3 regions of the Clostridium neuense genome follow, and region 2 is predicted to be linked to each of the others. Evidence: predicted binding sites of a transcription regulator. Region 2 holds the regulator's gene; each other region holds the start of a gene.
What was found. The regulator NrdR, encoded in region 2, represses ribonucleotide reductase genes. The targets are predictions, from matches to a motif close to CACNANATNTNGTG.

Region 1 (8,264 bases), on a different contig from region 2:
ACTTATATATGTTTATTATAACCAAGTAAAAAATATAAACACAATAATATATATAACCTAAAAGTTTTAAAATCTAGTTAACAATGCTGAAGGAACAGTTTAAAAAACTCCTAATAAATCTTGGTAAAAAAATCACAAAATACTTAGATATTTCAATTGTCTGAGCTTATTTTCAGCGAGTTATTGAAATATCTTAGGATCTTGTGATTTTTTTACCTTAGATTTATAGGAGTTTTTTAATGTGACGAAACATTTTTAGTAAGGCAGCTCTATTATCTATTTGCCTTTTCCTGTATTTTCTTAGCCAATCCATGAGCCATTGTATCAAGTAATTTCTGATCTTCTCCCTCAAGCATAACTCTAACAAGTGGTTCTGTTCCAGATGGTCTTATTAGAACTCTTCCATTTCCGTCAAGTTCCTTTTCAATTTTTACTATTTCATCTGCTATTTCTTTATCTGTTATATATATATCCTTCTTATCATTTGGAACCTCTGCATTTGCAAGTACCTGAGGAAGCTTTTTCATCATGGCTGCAAGTTCTGATAACTTCTTTCCACTCTTTTTAACAATAGCTGATAACTGAAGTGCTGTTACAAGTCCATCACCTGTAGTATTATAATCTAAGAATATTATATGACCTGATTGTTCCCCTCCAAGTTTATAACCTTCCTTAAGCATTTCCTCAAGAACATATCTATCTCCAACCTTGGTTTTTACAGTATCAATATTAACCTTATCAAGAGCCTTAAATAGACCCATATTGCTCATTACAGTAACTACAACTACATTTTTATTAAGCTTGCCCTGCTCCTTAAGATATTGACCACAAATGGCCATTATAAAATCGCCATCTATAAGCTTTCCTTTTTCATCAACTGCAAGGCATCTATCAGCATCACCATCAAAAGCAAGTCCTAAATCGCAATTTTTTCTAACAACATAATCCATAAGTTCTTCAGGATGAGTTGATCCACAGTTTGCATTTATATTTATACCATCTGGATCATTGTTTATAACCTTAACATCCGCTCCAAGTTCTCTAAAGGTCTTAACAGCAGTTATATACGATGCTCCATTAGCACAATCTAATGCTACCTTTATTCCTTTTAAATCGATATCTATAGTACTTTTAGCAAATTCTATGTAATCGTCAATTGCAGCTTCTTCAATTACCTTTCTTCCAACGCTCTCACCTGTAGGAAGTGGTACTCCCTCAAAATTACTTTCTATAACGCTTTGAATTTTGTCTTCCAATTCATCAGATAATTTATAACCTGTCCCATTGAAAAACTTAATTCCATTATACTCTACTGGATTGTGAGAAGCAGATATTACTACTCCTGCATCTGCATTATATTTCCTAGTTAAATATGCAACTGCAGGTGTTGGAATTATTCCTACACATATAGCCTCGGCTCCAACTGAAAGTATTCCGGATACTAATGCAGCTTCAAGCATATCTCCAGAAATTCGCGTATCCATTCCTACTAATATTTTAGGTTTGTGGGTTCCTTCTGTTAAAACATATGCCCCAGCTCTTCCTAACTTATAGGCTAATTCAGCAGTAAGTTCCGCGTTCGCTATTCCTCTTACTCCATCTGTTCCAAACATTCTACTCATATTTTAAACCTGCCTTTTTATATTCTAATATTATAAAATTCTAAACTCAAATCGCTATTTATTATAGCATAATTTAAAATCTAGTACAATTACAGTTAATTAATACAAAATACATTTTTATTTTAAATAGTGATATACTTATATATAATCGAATTAATGAAATTCATCCCAGAAAACATCCTTATAGTATACATGAATTTCAAATTTAATATGGTTTATCTTAATTAAGTAGGAGTGTGATAAATTTGAATTTAACTTGGTTTGGTCAGTCTTGTTTTTTAATAGAAACAGATGAAAATAAAAAAATTTTAACTGATCCTTTTGATGAAGCCTTAGGATATAAAGCATATAAAGGTGCAGTTGATGTTGTAACCATAAGTCATCATCACTTTGATCATGATTGCATAAAAAACTTTCCTGAAAATATTTTAATATTTGATAAACCTGGCACATATAAATATGAAAACACCGAAATAATAGGTTTTCCATCCTATCATGATAATTTAAAAGGTGCCGCAAGGGGAAAAAATATCATTTTCACTTTTAAAATAAATAACATAAAAATTTGCCACCTTGGAGATTTAGGCTATGTTCTATCAGAAGATGAGATTAATTCACTTGGAAATATAGACGTGCTTTTGATTCCTGTTGGTGGTAACTTTACCATAGATGGCGATGAGGCTGCAAAACTATGCAGGAAAATAAATAGCAAAATTGTAGTACCTATGCACTACAAAACGCCATTGATTTCACTTCCTATAGATGGTATTGATAAATTCATTCTTAGTATGAAGAATGCAGAAAAACTTCACGAAAGTAAATTAATTATTGAAGAAAATTTAAGTGGAACTAATAGAGTATTAATACCAACCATTTAAAAACAGTGACAGGTGACAAGTTGCGGAGAAAAACTCACCTTAACTTGTCACCTGTCCTTTGTTACTTATCACTGGTTCTTTATTTTTCCGTCTTTAAGTCTTAATACCCTTTGGTTGCTTGATCCCGCATACTTAGGCGCATTTTCCATGAGCTCCATCTTAAACGGTCCATCTACCAGTACATCTAAGTATTTTAAAAGCTCTTTTTTGTATTCGTCATTTCCTGTTGCAATTTCTTCATAGGTATATCCTGTATAGCACCATATATTAAGTTCTAGTTTTTTTATTTCTTTAGCAAGGTCTATAAGTGGCTTTGCTTGTTCGAATGGGTCTCCTCCTGAAAATGTAACCCCTTTAATTAACGGCATGTTGCTTTTAATTCTATCTAAAACATCACTACTATCAACTTTATCACCATATGAAAAATCCTGCATTGCTTCATTCTGGCATTCTGGGCATCTTCTATTACAACCCGATACGAAAAGCACACTTCTAAGTCCTTCTCCATTGACAAGAGAGTTGTCCAAAAAACCAGCTACCTGCAATTTCACTTAATCACCCCACTATTACAGTTAACAGTGGACAATTGATATTAGACAGTTAGAGGTTAATAGTTATTAGTTTACAGTTGTTAGTTATAAGATTTTCCTCTGTCAATTGTCAACTGATTAAAGTATTCAAATTATTACTTGTAAAACAATAGTATTTCTCATTTTAAGCTTTCATGTAACCTATTCGTAAACGTGTTTTCCGCTGGCCTGTGATATTCTATCAGCTCTTTCTGCTGACTTTCCTGCTCCAAATCTTTCATCTAAACTTAAATAACCTGTAACTCTAGAAATTCCTTGTATATCTGTATCACCACATGTTGGGCATTTAGTATCGGAAGTACTTAAATATGTTCCGCAATGTCTGCAATATCTTATGTGGAAGTTTATTCCCATGTAACTTATATTTGTATTACTATAAGCATAATTTATAATATCCATTACAGTTTGAGCATCAGGGTAATCATCAAGTTCAATGTATGATATATGTCCACCATTACATAAAGCGTGATATGGAGCTTCTATATTTATTTTTTCTTTTATTGATATATTATATCCTACTGGAATATGATAGCTATTTGAGTAATAATCCTTATCTGTTACTCCCGGTATTTCACCAAAAATTGCCTTATCCTTTACTATAAACTTTCCAGACAAACCTTCTGCTGGTGTAGCATAACAACTCCAGTTAAGATGAGTTTCCTCTATAAGTCTATCTGTATATTTTCTTATGTACTCAACTATCTTATAGCCAAGTTCTCTTGCCTCTTCATTTTCTCCATGATGATGTCCTATAAGTGCAACAAGTGCTTCTGCAAGTCCTATAAATCCTATTGCCCACGTTCCTTGTTTTAATATAGGATCTATTGAATCTTCTGGCTTTAATCCTTCTGCGCCCTTCATAAGTCCTTGTCCTGCTACAAATGGTAAATCCTTAACTCTAAGTTTCTTTAATACGCTATATCTATTTAAAAGGCTTTCCTTAGCTATTACAAGTCTTGAATCTAAAATAGAGAAAAATCTATCTACGTCCTTCTTTGCTACTATTGCTATTCTTGGCAAATTTATAGTTGTTGGTGCTATGTTTCCTCTTCCCTTAACTCCAGGTTCTCCATTTACATTTGACATTAAGTATGTTCTACATCCCATTGTAGCTGGCAAATAACCTTTATCATAATACTTTTTATTAAAATCAGCATCAATATTCATAAATGTAGGATTCATTCTCTTAGCGGCTACTCTACATGCGAGTTCATAAAGGTAATAGTATGGATCTTCTTTTTCTCTATTTACTCCCTTTTTTACTCTAAATATTATGTTAGGGAAGATAGGTTGCTCTCCTCTACCAAGTCCCTTTTCATATTCCTTAAGAAAAACTTCACAAACAAGTGCTGCATCTTTTGTTTTAGGAATTCCAAGGTTAATAGATGAAAATGGAACTTGCGAACCAGCTCTAGAATGCATAGTATTAAGATTATATACGATACCCTGCATTGCCTGTTCAAGTGCTCTTATAAGCTTTCTTTCAGTTATTTGTTCTATTTTTTCTTCTTCTATTCCAAATTCCTTAAGTTCTTTTCTGATATCAGCTCTTGTTGGCTCAATAAACTCTGCCATGTCATTATCAAAGTCAGGATGAGATTGTCCTCCAAACATATCATTTTGTGTTGATTGGAGCAGTATACATGATAATTCTGCAGCAGATTCTATTCTTTTAGGCTTTCTTATATATCCATAGCCTGTATTAAATCCTCTCGTTAAAACTTCCTTTGTAGGTATATGTAAACAGTTTGTAGTAAGATTATAACTGTCTAAATCATGAAGATAGATGTCTCCATTTTCATGTGCTTTTGAAATCTTTTTAGGCATTACAGCAAGATTATGCCACTTGTTTGATTCGCTTGCTATTCTTAAAAGCTTTGAACTAAAATTATTTCCTACATTAGCATTATCTCTATCTGTTTCAACCCCAATTTTTTCTATAGCTTTCATTAAGTCAGACTTTATATCTCTTACTTTTGTTCTTTCGTTTCTATAATTACAGTAAGCTAAACCTATTTCTCTGTATTCATTTTCAAATAATATATCCTGCACTAGATTTTGTACTTCTTCTACTGATATTTTATTAATATGTTTTCCTTCTAGCTCACCTATAACTTGTTCTGTTAAATTAAGTATATCACTTTCTTTTATATTAAAACCTATTTCATCCGATGCACCTTTTATAGCATTTGAAATTTTATTGGAATCAAATTTTACTTCTCTTCCATCACGTTTTACTACATTTAGCATGAAATTCCCTCCATAACACAATATCTTGTACTTAGCATATTATACATGAGAAAATTTTTTATATCAATTTTCAAATATATCTATTTTATAAGATATACTTTTTTATTATTCATTCTCTTTATTTCTTTCGTTTTTTTATGCCTAAAGCTAACTTGATATTTAAATCTATTCGATAAATCTATTGATATTACTTACATAACTAATTGTAAACCAAATTTTCAATGAGATTAAAAAAAAAATGTTTTCCATAATGCGGAAAACATTTCTATTGTTAGTTTTTGAAGCTGTGTATAGGTGAAGGAATTCTTCCACCCCTATTTATAAAATCTGCTGATGAAAACTTGCTTACTGGCATAACGGGTGCTCTTCCAAATAGACCACCAAACTCAACGCTATCTCCAACACCTAAACCAATTGCAGGGATTACACGTACTGCCGTAGTTTTATTGTTAATAACTCCTATAGCCGCTTCATCAGCTATTATACCTGAAATTGTTTCGGCTGGAGTATCTCCTGGTATTGCTATCATATCAAGTCCAACTGAACATACACAAGTCATAGCTTCGAGCTTTTCAAGATTAAGTGCTCCGCTTTCAACTGCAGCTATCATACCTTCATCTTCACTTACAGGTATAAAAGCACCGCTCAATCCTCCAACATGTGCTGCTGCCATTATTCCACCTTTTTTAACAGCATCATTTAACATTGCCAATGCTGCAGTAGTTCCTGGTGCACCACAAGCTTCAACTCCCATTTCTTCTAATATTCTTGCTACACTATCACCAACTGCCGGTGTAGGTGCTAATGATAAATCAACTATACCAAAAGGGACATTAAGTCTTCTTGAAGCTTCTCTTGCAACAAGCTGACCTGCTCTTGTTATTCTAAACGCAGTTTTCTTTATAGTTTCAGCAACAACATCAAAACTTTCGCCTTTTACTGTCTCAAGAGCTGCCTTAACTGTACCTGGTCCACTAACTCCAACGTTAATTATACACTCAGCCTCTCCAACACCATGAAAAGCTCCTGCCATAAATGGATTATCTTCTATGGCATTTGCAAATACAACAAGCTTCATGCAGTCCATTCCGTTTGTGTCTGCACTCATTTCTGCAGTTCGCCTTATAATTTGTCCCATCTCTTTTACTGCATTCATATTTATTCCTGTTTTACTGCTTCCCACATTTACAGAACTGCAAACTATATCTGTACTGTGAAGTGCTTCTGGAATACAGTTCATCAAAATTTTATCGCCTTTAGTACATCCTTTATGAACAAGAGCTGAAAATCCTCCAATAAGGTCAACTCCAACATTCTTTGCTGCTCTATCAAGAGTTTTTGCATACTCAACATAATCTGTATCATCTGAAGATTCAGCTATCATAGCAATAGGTGTAACTGAAATTCTTTTATTTATTATAGGAATTCCATAGTCCCTCTCTATCTCTTCACCAACTTTTACTAGATTTTCAGCATATTTTGTTATTTTATCATATATTCTTTTTCTAGATTCTTCCCCATTAAAGCTGCAGCAATCCCTTAAGGATATTCCCATGGTTATGGTACGTATATCTAGCTTCTGCTCACCAATCATTTTTATGGTATTCATTATTTCACTAGTATTCATCTGAAATTCTCCTTTATACTCTATTCATTGAATTGAATATACCTTCATTTTGTATTTTTATTGAAACTCCAAGTTCTTTACCTGCTTCATCAAGTTTCTCTTTTATTTCTTCAAATGAAATACTTGAAAAGGAAGTATCTACAAGCATTATCATGGTAAAATACTCCTGCATTATCGTTTGACTTATGTCTAAAATATTAACATCAATTCCTGCTAAAATTGAGCTTACCCCCGCAATAATCCCCACTTTATCTTTACCTATAACTGTTACAACAGCTTTCATGAATTTAGCCCTCCTCTTTTTTCTATAGCAAATATATTCTTTACTGGACAAACACTTGTTAATCCGTATAACACACATATATAATTATAATACAAATTGCGTACTAATAGGAGATTTTATTCAAATTTATTTATGTAAATATTTCTTCAATTACCCTTCCATCGACATTTTCCATATTTAATCCAAGCATTTTGGCCATAGTGGGCCCTTCATCCACAAGTTTTATTTCTGGCAAAGAAAATCCACTTTTTATTGAAGGTCCTGCTGCTGCAAAAAATGTTCTATAATTAGTCTTAAGAGGATCATATCCATGAGTAGCTACAAAGTAATCCTGTTCATTAATTCTGGATCTTGATTTTACTATTTCATTTATGACCTTTGGAGCCTTCCAATCATTGTCAAAATAGTAGCCATCATTCGCTTCTATCATAAAATCGAAATCTCCTGTAATTCTTTTTTCTCTTTCAACTTCTTCCTTTGTGTATACTTTTCTTATTGGACATGGTTTTAAATTCTTAAGTTCCATAAATATATTTTCTACAATCTTAGATGAATTCCTATCCTTTACTTTTATCTGTGCAGATCCATCACAATAATTCAAATATGCCTTCCATCCTTTAATATCTCCATTTTTATCTAAAGTTATAAGTCCTCTTCTCACAAATTCCGTATTAATGCATATTCTATAATCCACATCAGAAAATCCATGATCTCCTAATATCACAAAGGCAGTGTCCTTATATATATCAGCTTCTTTAACTGCATTTATAATTTTATTTATTCTATCATTCATTCTAAAAAACACTTCATCAAGTTCAGATGCATTAAAACCAAGCTTATGTCTTGTATGATCAACTTCGTTCAAATGTAAAAGGACCAGATTTGGCTTTTTGTTTTTTATTACATATGCTATGGATTCAGTGGAAAAATCATCAAGCTGTGGCTCTTCTATACCCTTTAACATTTTGCCAAACTTTCTAAATATATTAAAAAGAAAGATAGGAGATCCTGCCC
Region 2 (8,264 bases):
TAGCCCTATTATGTTCTTCTTGAGTCCAAATATCCTTTCAGCATAAGGATTTATCATTATAACATTGTTTTTTCTATCTACTGCTATGACTCCACTATCCATACTTTCAAGAATAGCTTCAAGCTTATTTTGCTTTTCTACAGAATCCATAATAGTGCTTTGAAGTTTGTCTGCCATATGATTAAATGTCTTTCCTAAATGTCCTATTTCATCATTAGAAGACATTCTAACCCTTCCTTCAAGTTCTCCCTTAGCTATAGCAGAAGTTATAAACTCTAAATCCTTTATTGGCGCTGTAATTCTATTTGACAATTTAAACGATAAAAACATAGCAAAAATACCACTTAATGCAACAACGGCTATATAGTATTTTAAATAAACATGCTTAAAGCTGTTAACATAGGAAATTTGCATAGCACTTCTAACTATGCTTCCATCATCCCCCCTACAAGCATAATATATTATGTTCTTTTTTAAAGAATTACTATACCTTATACTATAACCTTCTCCGCTTTTTCTTGCTTCAATTACCTCTGCCCTTTTGTTATGGTTATCAAGCTTTTTATAGTCTATATCATTATCATATAATACTACTCCAGCTCTATTTATATATGTAATCCTAAAATCACAGTTTTTAAATTCTTTTTTCAGTATAGTAATTACATCTTTACTGTGCTTAAAACTCAATAAATTTGAAACTAAAATGCTGTTTCTTTTTAAATCCTGCTTTAAATTTTCCTCATATTCCTTGTTTACTATTTTCATAAACAAAACAGTTACAATAAAAAGAGTAAAAACAAGAACAACTATATTGTATAAAAATAATTTTTTTCTCATCCTACTCACCCTCAAAACTAAATCTATAACCTATTCCTCTTATAGTTTCTATATATTGAGGATTTTTGTCATCTTGCTCAATCTTTTGTCTCAAATGTCTTATATGAACATCAACTGTACGCGTTTCACCTATATATTCATATCCCCAAATTTTATCAAGGAGAAAATCTCTTGTCATGACTCTGCCCTTATTCTTTATTAAAACCTCAAGCAGTTCAAATTCTTTTAACGTAAGTTCTATTTTTTTACCATTTTTAATAATCTCATGCTTTTGAAAATCAATTAATATGTCACTAAACTTATAAACTTTATCATTATACTCTATTTTAGTTCTTCTTAAAACAGCTTTAACTCTCGCTACAAGCTCTCTTACAGAAAAAGGTTTTGTAATGTAGTCATCAGCTCCAAGTTCAAGTCCTAAAATTTTATCAAGTTCCTCACTTTTTGCTGTAATCATAATAACAGGCATATTTGATATATTATTATCACGTCTTATCTCCCTACATACATCGTATCCATCTAATTCTGGAAGCATGAGGTCAAGAAGTACAAGTTGAGGTAATTCACTCTTTGCCATTTTTATCCCATCAATTCCATTACTCGCACTTATTACCTTATAGCCATTCTTTTCGAGGTTAAAAGTGATAAGTTGAACTATATGTTCTTCATCATCTACAACTAAAATTTTTTCTCCAGCCATACTATATACCTCCAATTTTATTTAATAAAAATAAAAGAAAACATCCTCCCGGCCACACTTCCATCTCTCCTATAAGAATGAAATTTATATCGTTTGCTGCAGCTAGTGCATTGATTTAAGCTTTTAATATTCTTCACTTCAACATTTTGAAGCTGCTTTTCTATACACCTTTGTAAATTTAGCTTTCCATTTAAATATATTTTTTCATTCCTATATATTGGCACTTCACTAAACTTTTTGGCAACATCATATCCAAACTCGTAACAGCATACCATATTATGAGGTCCGATAACTGCACCTATTTTCTTAGTATCGCACCCAAATTCTTCTTTCATTTTAATTACTGTTTTTTCAACTATACAGCTTAATGTACCTTTCCAACCACTGTGAACTGCCGCAAAAATTTCTTTTTCTCTATCATATATTAAAATAGGAACACAGTCTGCAGTAAAAACCCCTACTGCTATATTTTTTTTATTTGAAATTATGGCATCGCCATCATGAACTTTTTCATCATACCTGTAAATAGAATCTCCATGTACTTGGTTTAAATAACCCACATTGTCCAAATCAAACCACCCTTTAAGGTTATTGATATTTTCTAAGCCCTCTTCACTCTTCAAATTAAAATTCAAATTATTTTTAGCAGTTGAAAAATACAAATGTATATTTTCATCTTCTATTTCTATAAATTCATAACTTCCTATATTTTTTATTCCCATAGATAATTATCCTCCCAATAACATATTAGCATATTTTATTTTTTTGTGTTAATCCAAACAACATTTTAACATAGTTAACAATATCTTAATATAATCATTTATTTAAAGTAAATAAACAAAAAAAATTGATAGGCTTTAATCTATCAATTTATATATTAAACAAAATTATTCTTCACATCTTTTATTAATCAAATTTGATAATTCTTTCATAAAAGTGTTTACATCCTTAAATTGCCTGTATACAGACGCAAACCTAACATAAGATATTTCATCAATATCTTTAAGTTTATCCATAACCATTTCTCCAATAAGATTTGATTTTACTTCTGTAAGCATTTGATTACTTATATTTTTTTCAATCTCAGAAGCTATATCTTCAATTTGTTTTCTTGAAACTGGTCTCTTTTCACAAGACTTTATTAGTCCATTAACTATTTTAGATTTATCAAAAAATTCTCTACTAGAATCCTTCTTTACAACTAATATTGGTATATCTTCAACTTTTTCATATGTAGTATACCTCTTAGAACATCCAAGGCATTCTCTTCTTCTTCTTATAGCCATATTATCTTCTGTTGATCTTGAGTCTATTACTTTACTTTCATCATATCCGCAAAATGGACATTTCAATACTTTCACGTCCTTTGTTATAAAACTTTAACATAATTATACACTTTATGTAACACACTATTCAATCCCTATTTTCAAATAAGTTGTCCCCATCTATAAGTATTACATCTACTCCTATAACTTTTATTTTGTTCCATTCTATCTCTATATCGTCGCTTTTTGAAAACCAATGCGAACTTTTAGAATTTGGAATTATTAAAGATAAAACTTTATAATTATCGGTATCTACCTTTAAATCCTTTATAAATCCAAGCTTTGTCCCAGTGTTTATATCTATAAGCTCCATTGATTTTAAATTGTTCAAAGAATGCATATAGCTCCCTCCAAAAAACTACTTTTATATATTATATGTACTCTAAATGTCTGTTAGAATTTAAAAACCTTAAATTCTAAGTTTATCCAATTAACATTTGATTTAGAATAAAGAGTACAAACAGAGTAAAAAGTACAGTGAAGGATGATTTAAGTAAGTGAAACAAAAGATAAATCCACCAGCACCATACTTTCTACTCTGTGTAAAAATTAAACCCTATTAAAAATATTTTAGCTAGTTTAAAGCCGGGAAGCATTTTCACTATATATTTTTAAACGTATTTTCTCATATGTTTGAGGGCCGTTTTCTCAAGCCTTGATACCTGAGCCTGGGAAATTCCTATTTCATCCGCAACTTCCATTTGAGTTCTGCCATCAAAAAAGCGCATATTAAGTATCATTTTCTCTCTACTACTCAATTTTTTCATAGCTTCTTTAATGGATATATCCTGAACCCAATTTTGATCGTGACTTTTATTATCACTTATTTGATCCATAACATATATTGCATCTCCATCATCATGGTATATTGGTTCATATAATGACATAGGTTCCTGTATAGCATCTAGTGCAAATATTACCTCTTCTCTTGGCACTTTAAGTTCTTTTGCAATTTGAGAGACAGTTGGTTCTTTATTATTTTTTGCTACAAATTTATCTCTTACCTGCAGAGCCCTATATGCAATATCCCTAAGAGATCTACTTACTCTTATTGAATTGTTATCTCTTAAATACCTTCTAATTTCACCTATAATCATAGGAACTGCATATGTTGAAAACTTTACATTTTGGCTCAAATCAAAATTATCTATTGATTTTATAAGCCCTATACATCCAACCTGAAATAAATCATCAGCATTTTCGCCCCTATTATTAAATCTTTGTATTACACTAAGTACTAATCTCAAATTTCCTTTAATAAACTTCTCTCTTGAACTTTCGTTGCCATTTCTCATGCTTATCAAAAGCTCCCTCATTTCTTTTTCCTTTAAAACTGGAAGTTTTGATGTATTAACTCCACATATTTCCACCTTATTTATAACCACTTTATATCAGCCCCTTTGGAATAATAGCATTAAAATTATTCCCTTTGAAAGCTGATTTTATACGAGAGACAAACTATAGCATTTTATTTATCTCTCGTTTTAAACGTTTAATTATTCTTTTCTCAAGTCTCGAAATATATGATTGGGAAATGCCTAGCATGTCCGCAACTTCTTTTTGTGTTTTTTCTCCAGACCCTGTAAGACCATATCTTAATTCAACTATCTCTTTTTCTCTATTGTTTAACTTTTGGAGAGCTACCACAAGAAGTTGTTTATCTACTTCATCTTCAATAAAATTATATACACAATCATTATCTGTGCCTAATATATCTGATAAAAGCAGTTCATTTCCATCCCAATCTACGTTTAAAGGTTCATAAAATGATATTTCTGATTTCACCTTACTGTTTCTCCTAAGGTACATAAGAATTTCGTTTTCTATACACCTTGATGCATATGTAGCTAATTTAATTTTTTTCTTTGGGTCAAATGTATTTACTGCTTTAATAAGCCCTATAGTACCTACAGATATTAAATCTTCAACTCCGACCCCAGTGTTTTCAAATTTTCTGGCAATATAAACTACAAGCCTTAAATTTCGTTCTATCAAAGTTGATCTTACACTTTCATCTCCCTCAATTAATTTATTTACTAAATCATCTTCTTCATCTTTTGATAATGGGGGAGGAAGAGCATCATTTCCACCTATATAATAAAGTTTACCTGAAAATAATTTTATTTTACTTATTAACCTATTTAATAATACTAATAATCGCCTCATAAAATCCCTCCATTCATATACATCCTCTAGGCAGAAGTGCTGTATATTCATTATATTCACTTAGTTTATTATCACTTAATGCTATAACCATATCTTTATTTTCTGCTTTATTTCCAACATATATTTTTATATAGGCTGGCTTAAAAGCTTCCAATCTTCCTATTTTACCATCAACAACCTTATACTTTATGTAACACTTATACCTATCATCCAAAATAATATTACCTAAGGATTTTCTTTCAATAACCATCACTGGAAGATTGCTTATAGGCTCTCTTAATTCATTTCCAGTGTCTAAAAAAGCTCTTATAGATTTCTCAGTGTTATTTATACCGATATCCACACGATATATTAAATTAAATACATCCTTTCTATCCTTAACAAAGGTAATAATTCTAAATATGAGCATATACAAAATCATTATTCCAACCATTAAATATCTGTAAGATATATTACTAAAATCAATATCAAAAATTTTAGCCTGGGACTGTGAAAAATTTAAAAACATACACACACCAGCTAAAGTCATTGAATAAATTATAAGTATAACTAACGCTCTTATATTAAATAATACATTTTTATTTCTAAAGGTAATGTAAATCATGATTTCAGCAGTAATAATTTTAAATATAATGCCTGAAAAAAATCTAATGCTAGGAAATATTAATGTGCAAACATACATACCTCCTATAGTGCCCGCTATAATAATATATCTAAATTTAACTTTCTTCATTAGTGTTTGAGATGTTATATAAAGTAAAAATGTGTTTACAATGGCATTTTCAATAATAAGTACATCAAGATATATAAGCAATGTTATCCACCCCTTTTATGATAATTATATTACTAACATCTTCAAAATTTTGTCATTTTGTATTAATTGAATAAGTTTTTTGATTTTTAATTTTTGATAATAATTTTTTTATAACGCTATATAATATCTTTTTTTATGAATAATTTATTCTAAATATGAAAAATGAAACAAAAATATCTGGTATTATACATCTAATATGCAGAATATATAATGAAACTACTGCGAAACTTAAACTATTTATGTTCCAAAACACAAATTTTCAAAGGATTATGGTACATAAATAGTTTGTAGCTCAGCTATTTTCACTATAGATAATTTGGAATATTAAAATTGTCACCGCCAAATTAATACCCTTACAGACCCAAATTGAAATGCTGATTTGTCATGATAAAATTATCTGAATTCTATTTTTTTAAATATCGTCTAGAATAACTAAAAAATCTTAATTTGCATAAAAAAAAAGCGCCTATAAAAGCACTTTTTTAAAATCTATTTTTATTATGCTGCCTTCTCAAAAAAGCAGGTATATCTAAATCATCCTTTTTTACAGTAAATGAACCCGTATTGTCCAAAGCACTAGCAGCTTCATCTTCTGGCTTATTAGATGATTGAATTATGTTTTCATCTTCATCCTTCTGAACTTCTTTATCATTTTCAAATCCTGTTGCTATTACTGTTATTCTTATTTCATCTTTTAAATTCTCATCTATTACAGCACCAAATATTATATTAGCATCTGGATCTGCTGCTTCTTGTACTACCTGTGCCGCTTCATTTATTTCAAGAAGACCAAGATCTGCTCCACCTGTAACATTAAGAAGAACACCAGTTGCTCCAACAATTGAAGTTTCCAAAAGAGGACTTGATATTGCCTGTTTAGCCGCATCAGCTGCTCTTGTATCTCCTGCACCTCTTCCAACGCCCATATGTGCAAGGCCTTTATCTATCATAACAGTCCTTACATCTGCAAAATCAAGATTTACAAGACCTGGAATAGTAATCAAATCTGAAATACCTTGAACACCCTGCTTCAAAATATCGTCTGCCAACCTAAACGCTTCAACAAGAGTTGTCTTCTTGTCTACAATGGCAAGCAACCTTTCATTAGGAATAGTTACAAGTGTATCTACACTTTCCTTCAAATTTTTAATTCCAGATTCCGCGTGAAGCATTCTTTTTCTTCCTTCAAACGGGAAAGGCTTTGTAACTACACCTACAGTTAAAATCCCCATAGATTTTGCTACCTCAGCAACAACCGGAGCCGCACCTGTTCCCGTACCGCCTCCCATACCTGCTGTTATAAATACCATATCTGCGCCCTTTATAGCTTGGGAAATTTCATCTTTACTTTCCTCAGCTGCCTTTTTGCCAATTTCCGGATTTGCTCCTGCACCTAGTCCTTTGGTAAGCTTATCACCTATCTGTATCTTTTGTGAAGCCTTAGAAAGAGCTAAAGCCTGCTTGTCCGTATTTATTGCAATAAATTCTACATTTTTAAGTCCCTCTACAATCATTCTGTTCACGGCATTATTTCCTCCACCACCGCAACCAATTACCTTTATCTGAGCAAATTGCTGAACATCAACATCAAAATCAAGCACAATAATACCTCCCTCATTAGAAAAGATCTGTAAAAAAATCCTTAACCTTTGAAAAAATATTTATATTTTCCTGGCTTTTTTTACTATTTTTATTCCATATACTTTTTATTTCATCTTCATTACTAAAATTTGAAAAATCATCATTTTCAATATTTACACTATTACATATATCATATGTAATACCTACTGCTCCTGCATACATAGGATTAGAAGCCCCTACATAATTAGGTGAACCTATTGCTACATTTTTACCTAAAATACTAGTACCAAGCTCATCTGCTCCTCTTATTAATGCTATACCACCACCAACTATTACGACATTTGATATTTCATTATAATATCCACTATCAACTATTTTCTTTTTTATAAACTCATATAATTCTTCTACTCTTGATTTTATTATTAATTTTAAAAACTTACAATCAACCTCTACAACTTGATTACCAGGTAATTTTACATTAACCTTTTCAGCATATCCAGAATTTCCACTTCTGATATCTGCAAATCTTAATTTTAACTTCTCTGCCTCATTAAATGGTATTTTCACTCCAATTGAAATATCATTAGTTATATTATTACCACCTAAAGGAATAAAGTCTTCATAACAAATATTATCATTTTTTATTATAGTTATGTCAATTGTTTCTGCTCCAACATCAATTAATGCACACCCAAGTTCTCTACTTTCTGTAGATAACACAACATTTGAAACAACTTTAGGTGCAAAGCAAATTCCTTTTACATTATATCCAGCTTTAGCTACACTTTTTATAAAATTATTTACAATAGCCGATTGGGCCGTAATAACGTGAACATCAGCC
Region 3 (8,264 bases), on a different contig from region 2:
TATTTTATTTCATCATCACTTAAGTTTTCCATGTATGCTTCGGAAATCAAAATATTAACTTTTAAGAATCCATATAAAGCAGGGGTTCTTAACTTATTTGTAGTCAATATAGTTATATTACGTTTTATATGCATAATCTTTTTGCAACTTTTTAATGCAGAAGTTATTCTTATATTCTTTGATTTTTTATAATGTTTAAGTTTTATAGCAAAAACTGTATTTATATATATAGTGTATATAAGCATAATAACTATACCGATTAACCATATGTAGCATATGAAATTTATTATAAAGTTGTAATTTCTAGTTTGAATTACATTTAAAGAAATTGAATTAGAGTTTTGTTTTTGTATATTAAAATTGTTTGAAGGTACGGTGATGTTGTTTAAAGAAATATTTGATTTATTGGGTGTGTTCTTAGGGTGATTTATATTTTGCACGATACTTTGAGGTAAATTTATTTTTTGTGCTGTAGAAGAAAATAAAGTATATATACTTGTGGGGCTTTCAATATAAAAGGGCATTAGCAGCCGTATAATTAGTAAAATCCATATATAATAATGGTATTTAGGGGTTAGTGCTTTATTAAATATCTTTTTTATTAAGATAATAATTAAAGCAAGGATGCTTGCATTGAAGCTTAAATATGCAATTTGTTTAAAAAGCCAAACAATAGTATCCATAATAAATTACCTACTTTTTTTAGAATGTAATAATTTTTCAAGTTCATCTATTTCTTCTTCCGATAACTTATCATCTTTGATGAAGTTAGCCATCATTAAATTAAGAGATCCATTAAAACATTTTTGAAGAAAGGTTTTTGTCTCAGCTTGAACGCAATCCTTTTCAGATACTATAGGGGAGTAATTATAATAAGTTTTTTTCTTTTCTGCTTTTAACGCACCTTTTGCAACTAAACGTCTAATTAAAGTGTGTATTGTTTTTGGGTTCCAATCTGTATCTGAACTTAGAGCTTCAACTATTTCACTAGCGAGTATGGGATTTTTATCCCAAACAACCTTCATAACCTTCCACTCAGAATCTGAAATATTTTTCATAGTTAATTCAATCCTTTCCTGTATTACAATTGTACTACAATATTATCTTACAATTGTAATACCATTTTGTCAACAAAAAAAGTTGCGAAGGAACAATGCCTCGTCACGTTAAAAAAATCCTAATAAATCTAAGGTTCAAAAATTGTAAAATACTAAGATATTTCAATAACTCGCTGGGAAAAAGCTCAGACAGATTGAAATATCTAAGTATTTTACAATTTTTGAACCAAGATTTATTAGGATTTTTTTAAATCGTTCCTTCTGCATTGTTCCTTCGCTTACACGGTGGTACAAGGAAAAAATTCCTCCGTACCTACGGAATTTTAGGCATGAATCTTTGCAACCCATTTTACTATGAAAAATTTTTCAACTTAATTTTCGGTAGCTAGTGAGTATGCTAGCAAGAGGAAGAAAATCATCCTTAACTTGCCACTTGTCACTGCTTCTAGTTAGTTCCCAGTATTAAAAAAATATTTATCTAGGGTATAAGCAATGCCATCTTCTTCATTAGATAAAGTTACTTCATCAGCTGCTTCTTTTAAAGCATCTACAGCATTATCCATGGCTACACCTATGCCAGCATATTTAACCATTGAGGCATCATTGTGTCCATCTCCAAAGGCAATCATTTCTTCTTTTTTATATCCCATAGGAATTAGCACACTATCTAATGCTTTAGCTTTATCAATTCCTTTGGCAGTATATTCAAAAAAGAAATCGGCCGTAAACATGCAACTTAAAGTATCCTTAAAAGGTTCCATCATTTCTTTGTAATGTGCTTCTAAATATTCAGGAGATCCAGCAGTTAAAATTTTATTTAATGGATAGTCAGCAAAGGCAGCTAAATCATCCTTTTCACATAATTTAAATTTATTATTACGTCCTTCATATTTAATTATATTAAAAGGTTCACCTTTGTAATCTATCATATTGTTATAAACATCGTTAACATACATGTAATTGTCTTTAACAACCATAGGTATGACATCAAATTTCTTCATATGCTCAAGAACTGCTTGTCCTTGCTCTATGTTCATAGTTTCATTAAATAGAACCTTATTAGTTTCGCAATCTGTAACTTTAGAACCATTAAAGGAAACTAGAAGACCATGATTTTCATTCATTTTTAATTCCTTAGCAAAATCCATTAATCCAGAAGTAGGTCTTCCTGATGCTAAAACTAGGATAGCACCAGCTTTCTGTGCCTCGATTAAAGCTGCTTTAGTTTTTGGTGTGATTACTTTTTCGTTGTTAGTTAATGTACCATCTATATCCATGATAATTACTTTTATATTGCTCATATGTTTTCCTCCTACGTTTTTAATCTTATTATACTAATATTTTCTTTATAAATAAATAGCTTAGATAAATAGTATTTGGAAGATAATTAATAAATCTAAGAGCGTAAGTTTTTTAAGATTTAGGCTCTTAGATTTATGTCTTTTATTTAATATTACGAAATACTATTACTTTAACTACATCCTGTAGTTGAACCACAGTCCAAGCATACATAGCATGTTCCGTTTCTAACCATTCTAGTTGAAGAACAGTTATGGCAAGTGAGGTTGTATATTCTTTCGCCTTCTGATTTTTTTATATTGAGTTTGGGCTTAGGAACTTCAATATTATCTGGTTTAACTTCACATCTTGAGTAATCATTAAGTTCTATATCTATTATTTTACTTACAAGGTCAGAAATTGATGTAGCATGTTTTATATAAGGGTGTTTTTGAACAAAACCATAAGGTTCATATTTTTGTCCTCGCAGCATTTTTGAAATATCCTTAGGTGGTACATGATACTGCAGCATTACTGATATTGATTTAGAAAGAGAATTTAAAAGTCCCATTATTATAGTGCCTTCTCTATCTGTAGTTATATATATTTCAGAAATTTCACCACTTTCATTTCTATTTACAGTAGTGTATATTTTAACATCTTCAATTTGTGCCGGGTGCGTAGTCCCATACCTTATACCTATTGGTTTTTTTCTTTGTGCATATTTTATAAATGGCTTTTCTAGTGCTTTTATTTTGGTTATAAGTTCTTTATAAGTCATGTCTTCTAATTTTACGTTTTCATTTTCTGATAAACTTGTGTTTAAAGGCTGACTTTCTTTAGAAGAATCTCTGTAAAGCGTTATTCCTTTTATGCCAAGCTTCCAGGATTCCAAAATTACATTTTTAAAATCATTAACAGAGGCAGTTTTAGGTAGATTTACAGTTTTAGATACTGAGCCTGATATTAATGGTACAATTGAAGCAACCATTAAAACATGACCCATTGGAGCAATATATCTTTCACCTGTGCCACATTTATTTGCGGTATCAAAAATTGGCAAATCTTTAGCCTTTATGTGAGGTGCTCCTTCTATTTTCCCATCAGCAATGGTTTCATATTCAAAGCCATTTTTATCGTGAACAGTTTTTTTTCTTAGTATATAATCTGATATATCATTTATTTCGTTGTCTGTATATCCAAGGTTTTTAAGAGTTTTTTTAATTAATGGGTTTATAATTGTCATGTATCCACCGCCGGATAATTTTTTATATATAACATGACTAAAAAATGGTTCTATAGAGGTTGAAGCGCAATCCATTGCAAAGGAAATTGTTCCTGTTGGTGCTATTACGGAAACTTGTGCGTTTCTATAGCCGAATTTTTCACCAGAAATTACAGTAGAATTCCAAATTTCTTTAAGTGAAGAACTTATATATTCAAGTTTCTCATTTTTAAGTATTTCATGATTAACTTTTATAGGCTCATAGTCAATATCTTCAAAAGGTGTTTCTAAAGCTCCAGCAGCTCTAGCATGATTTCTAATTACTTTTAGCATATATTTCTTATTTATATCGTATTTTTCAAAAGGATGAATTTTTTTTGCCATTAGCGAAGAAATATAATAAGAGTACCCTGTAAGAATTCCTATTAAGCTTGAAGCGATGGTTCTTCCTTCATTAGAATCATAAGCATAGCCCATTATCATAAGTAGTGCTGCTAAATTTGATACACCAAGTCCTGTTGTCCTAAACATATAGGTTCTTCTTGCAACATCTTCAGTTGGAAAGTGCCCCCAGTTAATAGAGGCTTCTAAAATAAGTTGTACTAATCCAATTACATGTTTATAGCCTTCAACATCAAAGGTTTTGTTTTCTTCATTATAGAATTTACATAAATTTATTGAAGCAAGATTACAGGAAGTATCGTCTAAAAATGCATATTCACCGCATGGATTAGTGGAATTAATTTTATTATATGAAGCATTATGAATTCCATCCTCACCGCAAGGGCATGTGTGCCAAGCATTTAATCTATCTGAAAAAAGAGGAGCTGGATCGGCACATCTCCAAGCTGATTTTGTAAAGGCTTCCCATATATCACTTACTTTTTCAAGCTTGTTTACGGAAGGATCTACACGTCCTTTAAGTTCAATTTTACTATCTGGTTTTTTATCTAAATTACATACTTTTTTCATAAATTCATTGGAAAACATCACAGAATTGTTACCGTTTTGTCCTGATACTGTTTCATAGGCTTCACCTTCAAAGCTAGCATCATATCCCATTTTCCCAAGGGCTTTAACTTTATCTTCCTCTTTGGCTTTCCAGGTTATATAATCTATAATTTCAGGATGGTCAACATTTAAACAGAGCATTTTTGCAGCACGTCTTGTTGTTCCGCCTGATTTTATTGCACCTGCATTCCTATCCAGACCTTTTAAAAAACTCATTAAGCCTGAAGAAAAACCTCCTCCTGAAAGTTTTTCTCCTTTGGCTCTTATTGGCGAGAAATTTGTACCAGTACCTGAACCACCTTTAAATAGTTTAGTTTCTGTAACATATTGTTGAGATATAGAATGATCGCCAAGAAGCTTATCTTGTATAGAAATTATAAAACAGGCAGAAGCTTGAGTTCTTGAAAAAGCGTCTTTGCTTAATACAACTTTTTTCTGCTTAGGATCATAATAAAAATTACCTTGAGGATTTCCATTTATGCCATATATGAGTGAAAGACCTGTATTGAACCACTGCGGTGAATTAGGTGCATACATTTGATTTAAAAAGGCATAAACAAGTTCATCATAGACAATTTGCTCATCATGTTCATTTTCTATAAGTTTTTCATCTTTTAGTGATTCGCACCAAAAGGATACTAATCTATGAGCAACCATTTTTAGACTATTTTCATATCCACATTCATTTGGAATTCCAGCTTTTCTAAAATATTTAGAAGCAATTATATCACATGCATTTTGAGAATAATTTTCGGGAAATTCTAGACCTTTCATATCAATTAGAATTTTACCTGTTTTTTGATCTTTCATAAGTACATTTACTTTTTTCCATTGAAATAAATCATATACAGTTTCACTTTTATTATTTTCAAGTTCCTTAGTATAAAATCTTTTGAAAAGAGTATCACTAATATTCATGTATAAACCTCCAATAAAAACTATATGTAGTATTATATGGACAAAAACATACTATATATTGTATAAAATTATAAATTAAAATTTTAATTCTTTCAACTGTTGTATTTTAGCTTTAAGTTAAAAAAGGTTAAGATTATATATGTTTTAGTACCATAAACTTTATTAAGTTAAATTTAATATATATTTTTAGTAATATAAAATGATATAATATATTTATTAGTGATAATGTTTATATAGAATATGTATTCGAAGTATGTATGAATGAGGCTTCTCTAAAATTTATTTTATACATCTTAAAGTGTTAGTTGAGCTCGTTTCAATATGTACAAGTATAAACGGAGGGGAATTTATGGAGATTTCAGGTATACGTAGAAATACAAGTGTTAAAAAAGAGAACAAAACAATTACAACTAAAAAGGATTTTTCGAGAAGTTTTAATTTTGCACAGCAAAAAAAATCTGAAGAGCAGCTTAAACAAATGCAAGAGGATATAAAGAAAAAAGGCAACAGACTTGCAATAACAAAGTGTTTTGTAGATGTAAATGCATACAAAAATCTTATAAAGGAATACCTTCAATCTGTTTTAAACTATATGTATTCGGTAAAAAAGGACATAAGTTTTTGGCAGACACAGTATTTTATTACAGTAGAAACTGTTGATAAAAAGTTAGAAGAACTAACTGAGCAAATAATGAGTGAAGAGAGAGAAAAGCTAAATGTAGCTAGTACCATAGATGATATCACGGGACTAATAGTAGATATGTATAAATAAATAGCGAAGTAGCAATGCTTCGTCGCATTAAAAAAATCCTATAAATCTAAGGTAAAAAAATCATAAAATCCTAAGATATTTCAATAACTCGCTGTGAAAACGCTCAGACAGATTGAAATATCTAAGTATTTTATGATTTTTTTACCAAGATTTATTAGAATTTTTTTAAACTGTTCTTTCAGCATTGTTACTTCGCTCCCACGGTAGTGCAAGGAAAAAATTCCTCCGTGCCTACGGAATTTTGGACGTGAATTTTTGTACTATATATTTATTACCATTAATTTTATTTAATATGCTGAGATGTACTTACTTCATTTGACGGTAGAACAAGGAAAACACATATATTGGAACTTGGGCATAAGGCTATGTGATTGATGAATAAAATGTTATGTACTTTATACAATACGCTTCTCCATGAAAAATTGTGGTAAACATATACAAAATTTAATAATGCTAAAAACAAAGAAATGAATTTTAATGGGATATTTTTACGGAACTTTAATTTTTGAATTGATTTTTTATATTTTTTGTATTTACAAAATAATAATAGGTTTAAAAGTAGTTATAAAGGATAAGAAAAAAGGGTATCTAATATTAATAATTATTTTAATACCACTAGCAACATGTTTTTTTTATGATGTTACAATTCCTAAAATTAAGGATATAAAGTATGCTTTAAATGAAGATTTACTAGTTCATAAGGGAACGGTTGAAAAGACTTATCTAACAGGAAAGGTAAATATATTTGTTTTAGATGGTAAAGAATATCAATACAATCCATGGAAATTTAAACCTATACAAAAAAATAAATATGAATTACATTACTTACCTAATAGTAGGTTTGTTGTGAAATATGAAGAAGAACAACATAAAAACAGTGACAAGTGACAGGTGGCAAGTTAAGGATGATTTTCTTCCGCTTGCTCGTACACTCACTCACTACCGAAAATCATACAACTTATTATACATTTTCCTGAGGGAAAATGAAGTTCAAATTAAGTTTGAAAGTTTTTCGCAGCGAAGTGGAGAAAAACTCACCTTAACTTGTCACTTGTCCTTTGTCACTGTTTTTTAGTTAGTCCAGCTATTGTAAGATGCATCAGATGGCATTCTCCAGTCTCCTCTTGGGGAAAGGCTTATGCTTCCAACTTTTGGACCATCAGGAATGGCAGAACGTTTAAATTGCTGTGTGAAAAATCTTTTTATAAATTGATTGAGCCATTTTTCTATAGTCTTCTCATCATAAGTGTTCTTAAAAGCTTGTTTTGCTATAAATAGTATTTTCTCTGGTGTGGAACCTTGTTTTATGAAATAGTATAAAAAGAAATCATGAAGCTCATAAGGTCCAACAATATCTTCTGTTTTTTGTGTTATATTTCCAGCCTTATCCTTTGGCAATAGTTCAGGACTCACAGGAGTATCAAGTATGTCAATAAGTATTTCAGAGGTTTTTTTATCTACTTCCTTTTGAGCTACATATTTTACAAGGTATCTAACAAGAGTTTTAGGTATAGAGCAGTTTACAGCATACATTGACATGTGGTCTCCATTGTATGTACACCATCCAAGTGCAAGTTCAGATAAATCACCAGTTCCAATTACAAGTCCTCCTTCTTTATTTGCTATATCCATTAGAATCTGAGTTCTTTCTCTAGCCTGAACATTTTCATAGGTTACATCATGAATTTCAGCTGCATGGCTTATATCCTTAAAATGAACAAGGCAAGCGGGGACTATATCTATTTCTCTAAGTTCAGTGCCTAAGTTTTTGCATAGATTTACAGCATTGTTATAGGTTCTGTCTGTAGTTCCAAAGCCTGGCATAGTAACAGTTATTATATTTTTTCTATCAATTTTTAGCATGTCAAAGGTTTTAACTATTACAAGAAGGGCAAGAGTTGAATCTAGGCCTCCAGATATGCCTATTACTGCTTTATTGAGTCTAGTGTGACTAAATCTTTTGCCAAGTCCTGCGGTCTGAATATTAAAAATCTCCTTGCAT

Region 1: nrdD (anaerobic ribonucleoside-triphosphate reductase) is a predicted target of NrdR. The motif match lies at 5,357-5,370, and genes of this name have one in related genera.
Region 3: ACJDT4_RS10095 (vitamin B12-dependent ribonucleotide reductase) is a predicted target of NrdR. The motif match lies at 5,540-5,553, and genes of this name have one in related genera.

The regions. Positions count from the first base shown of each region.
Region 1 covers NZ_JBJIAA010000001.1:342,334-350,597, forward strand. The annotation lists gene glmM (phosphoglucosamine mutase) at 273-1,622, opposite strand; gene ACJDT4_RS01515 (MBL fold metallo-hydrolase) at 1,859-2,500, shown strand; gene nrdG (anaerobic ribonucleoside-triphosphate reductase activating protein) at 2,569-3,051, opposite strand; gene nrdD (anaerobic ribonucleoside-triphosphate reductase) at 3,232-5,340, opposite strand; gene ACJDT4_RS01530 (PFL family protein) at 5,612-6,967, opposite strand; gene ACJDT4_RS01535 (ACT domain-containing protein) at 6,981-7,250, opposite strand; gene ACJDT4_RS01540 (alkaline phosphatase family protein) at 7,381-8,264, opposite strand, start outside.
Region 2 covers NZ_JBJIAA010000004.1:134,174-142,437, forward strand. The annotation lists gene pnpS (two-component system histidine kinase PnpS) at 1-837, opposite strand, end outside; gene ACJDT4_RS05815 (response regulator transcription factor) at 839-1,537, opposite strand; gene pgeF (peptidoglycan editing factor PgeF) at 1,555-2,259, opposite strand; gene nrdR (transcriptional regulator NrdR) at 2,425-2,889, opposite strand; gene ACJDT4_RS05830 (YlmC/YmxH family sporulation protein) at 2,951-3,202, opposite strand; gene sigG (RNA polymerase sporulation sigma factor SigG) at 3,474-4,247, opposite strand; gene sigE (RNA polymerase sporulation sigma factor SigE) at 4,321-5,028, opposite strand; gene spoIIGA (sigma-E processing peptidase SpoIIGA) at 5,042-5,842, opposite strand; gene ftsZ (cell division protein FtsZ) at 6,325-7,443, opposite strand; gene ftsA (cell division protein FtsA) at 7,460-8,264, opposite strand, start outside.
Region 3 covers NZ_JBJIAA010000007.1:159,529-167,792, forward strand. The annotation lists gene ACJDT4_RS10080 (M56 family metallopeptidase) at 1-683, opposite strand, end outside; gene ACJDT4_RS10085 (BlaI/MecI/CopY family transcriptional regulator) at 690-1,058, opposite strand; gene ACJDT4_RS10090 (Cof-type HAD-IIB family hydrolase) at 1,508-2,359, opposite strand; gene ACJDT4_RS10095 (vitamin B12-dependent ribonucleotide reductase) at 2,530-5,490, opposite strand; gene ACJDT4_RS10100 (YaaR family protein) at 5,840-6,262, shown strand; gene ACJDT4_RS10105 (hypothetical protein) at 6,740-7,150, shown strand; gene ACJDT4_RS10110 (NAD(+) synthase) at 7,334-8,264, opposite strand, start outside.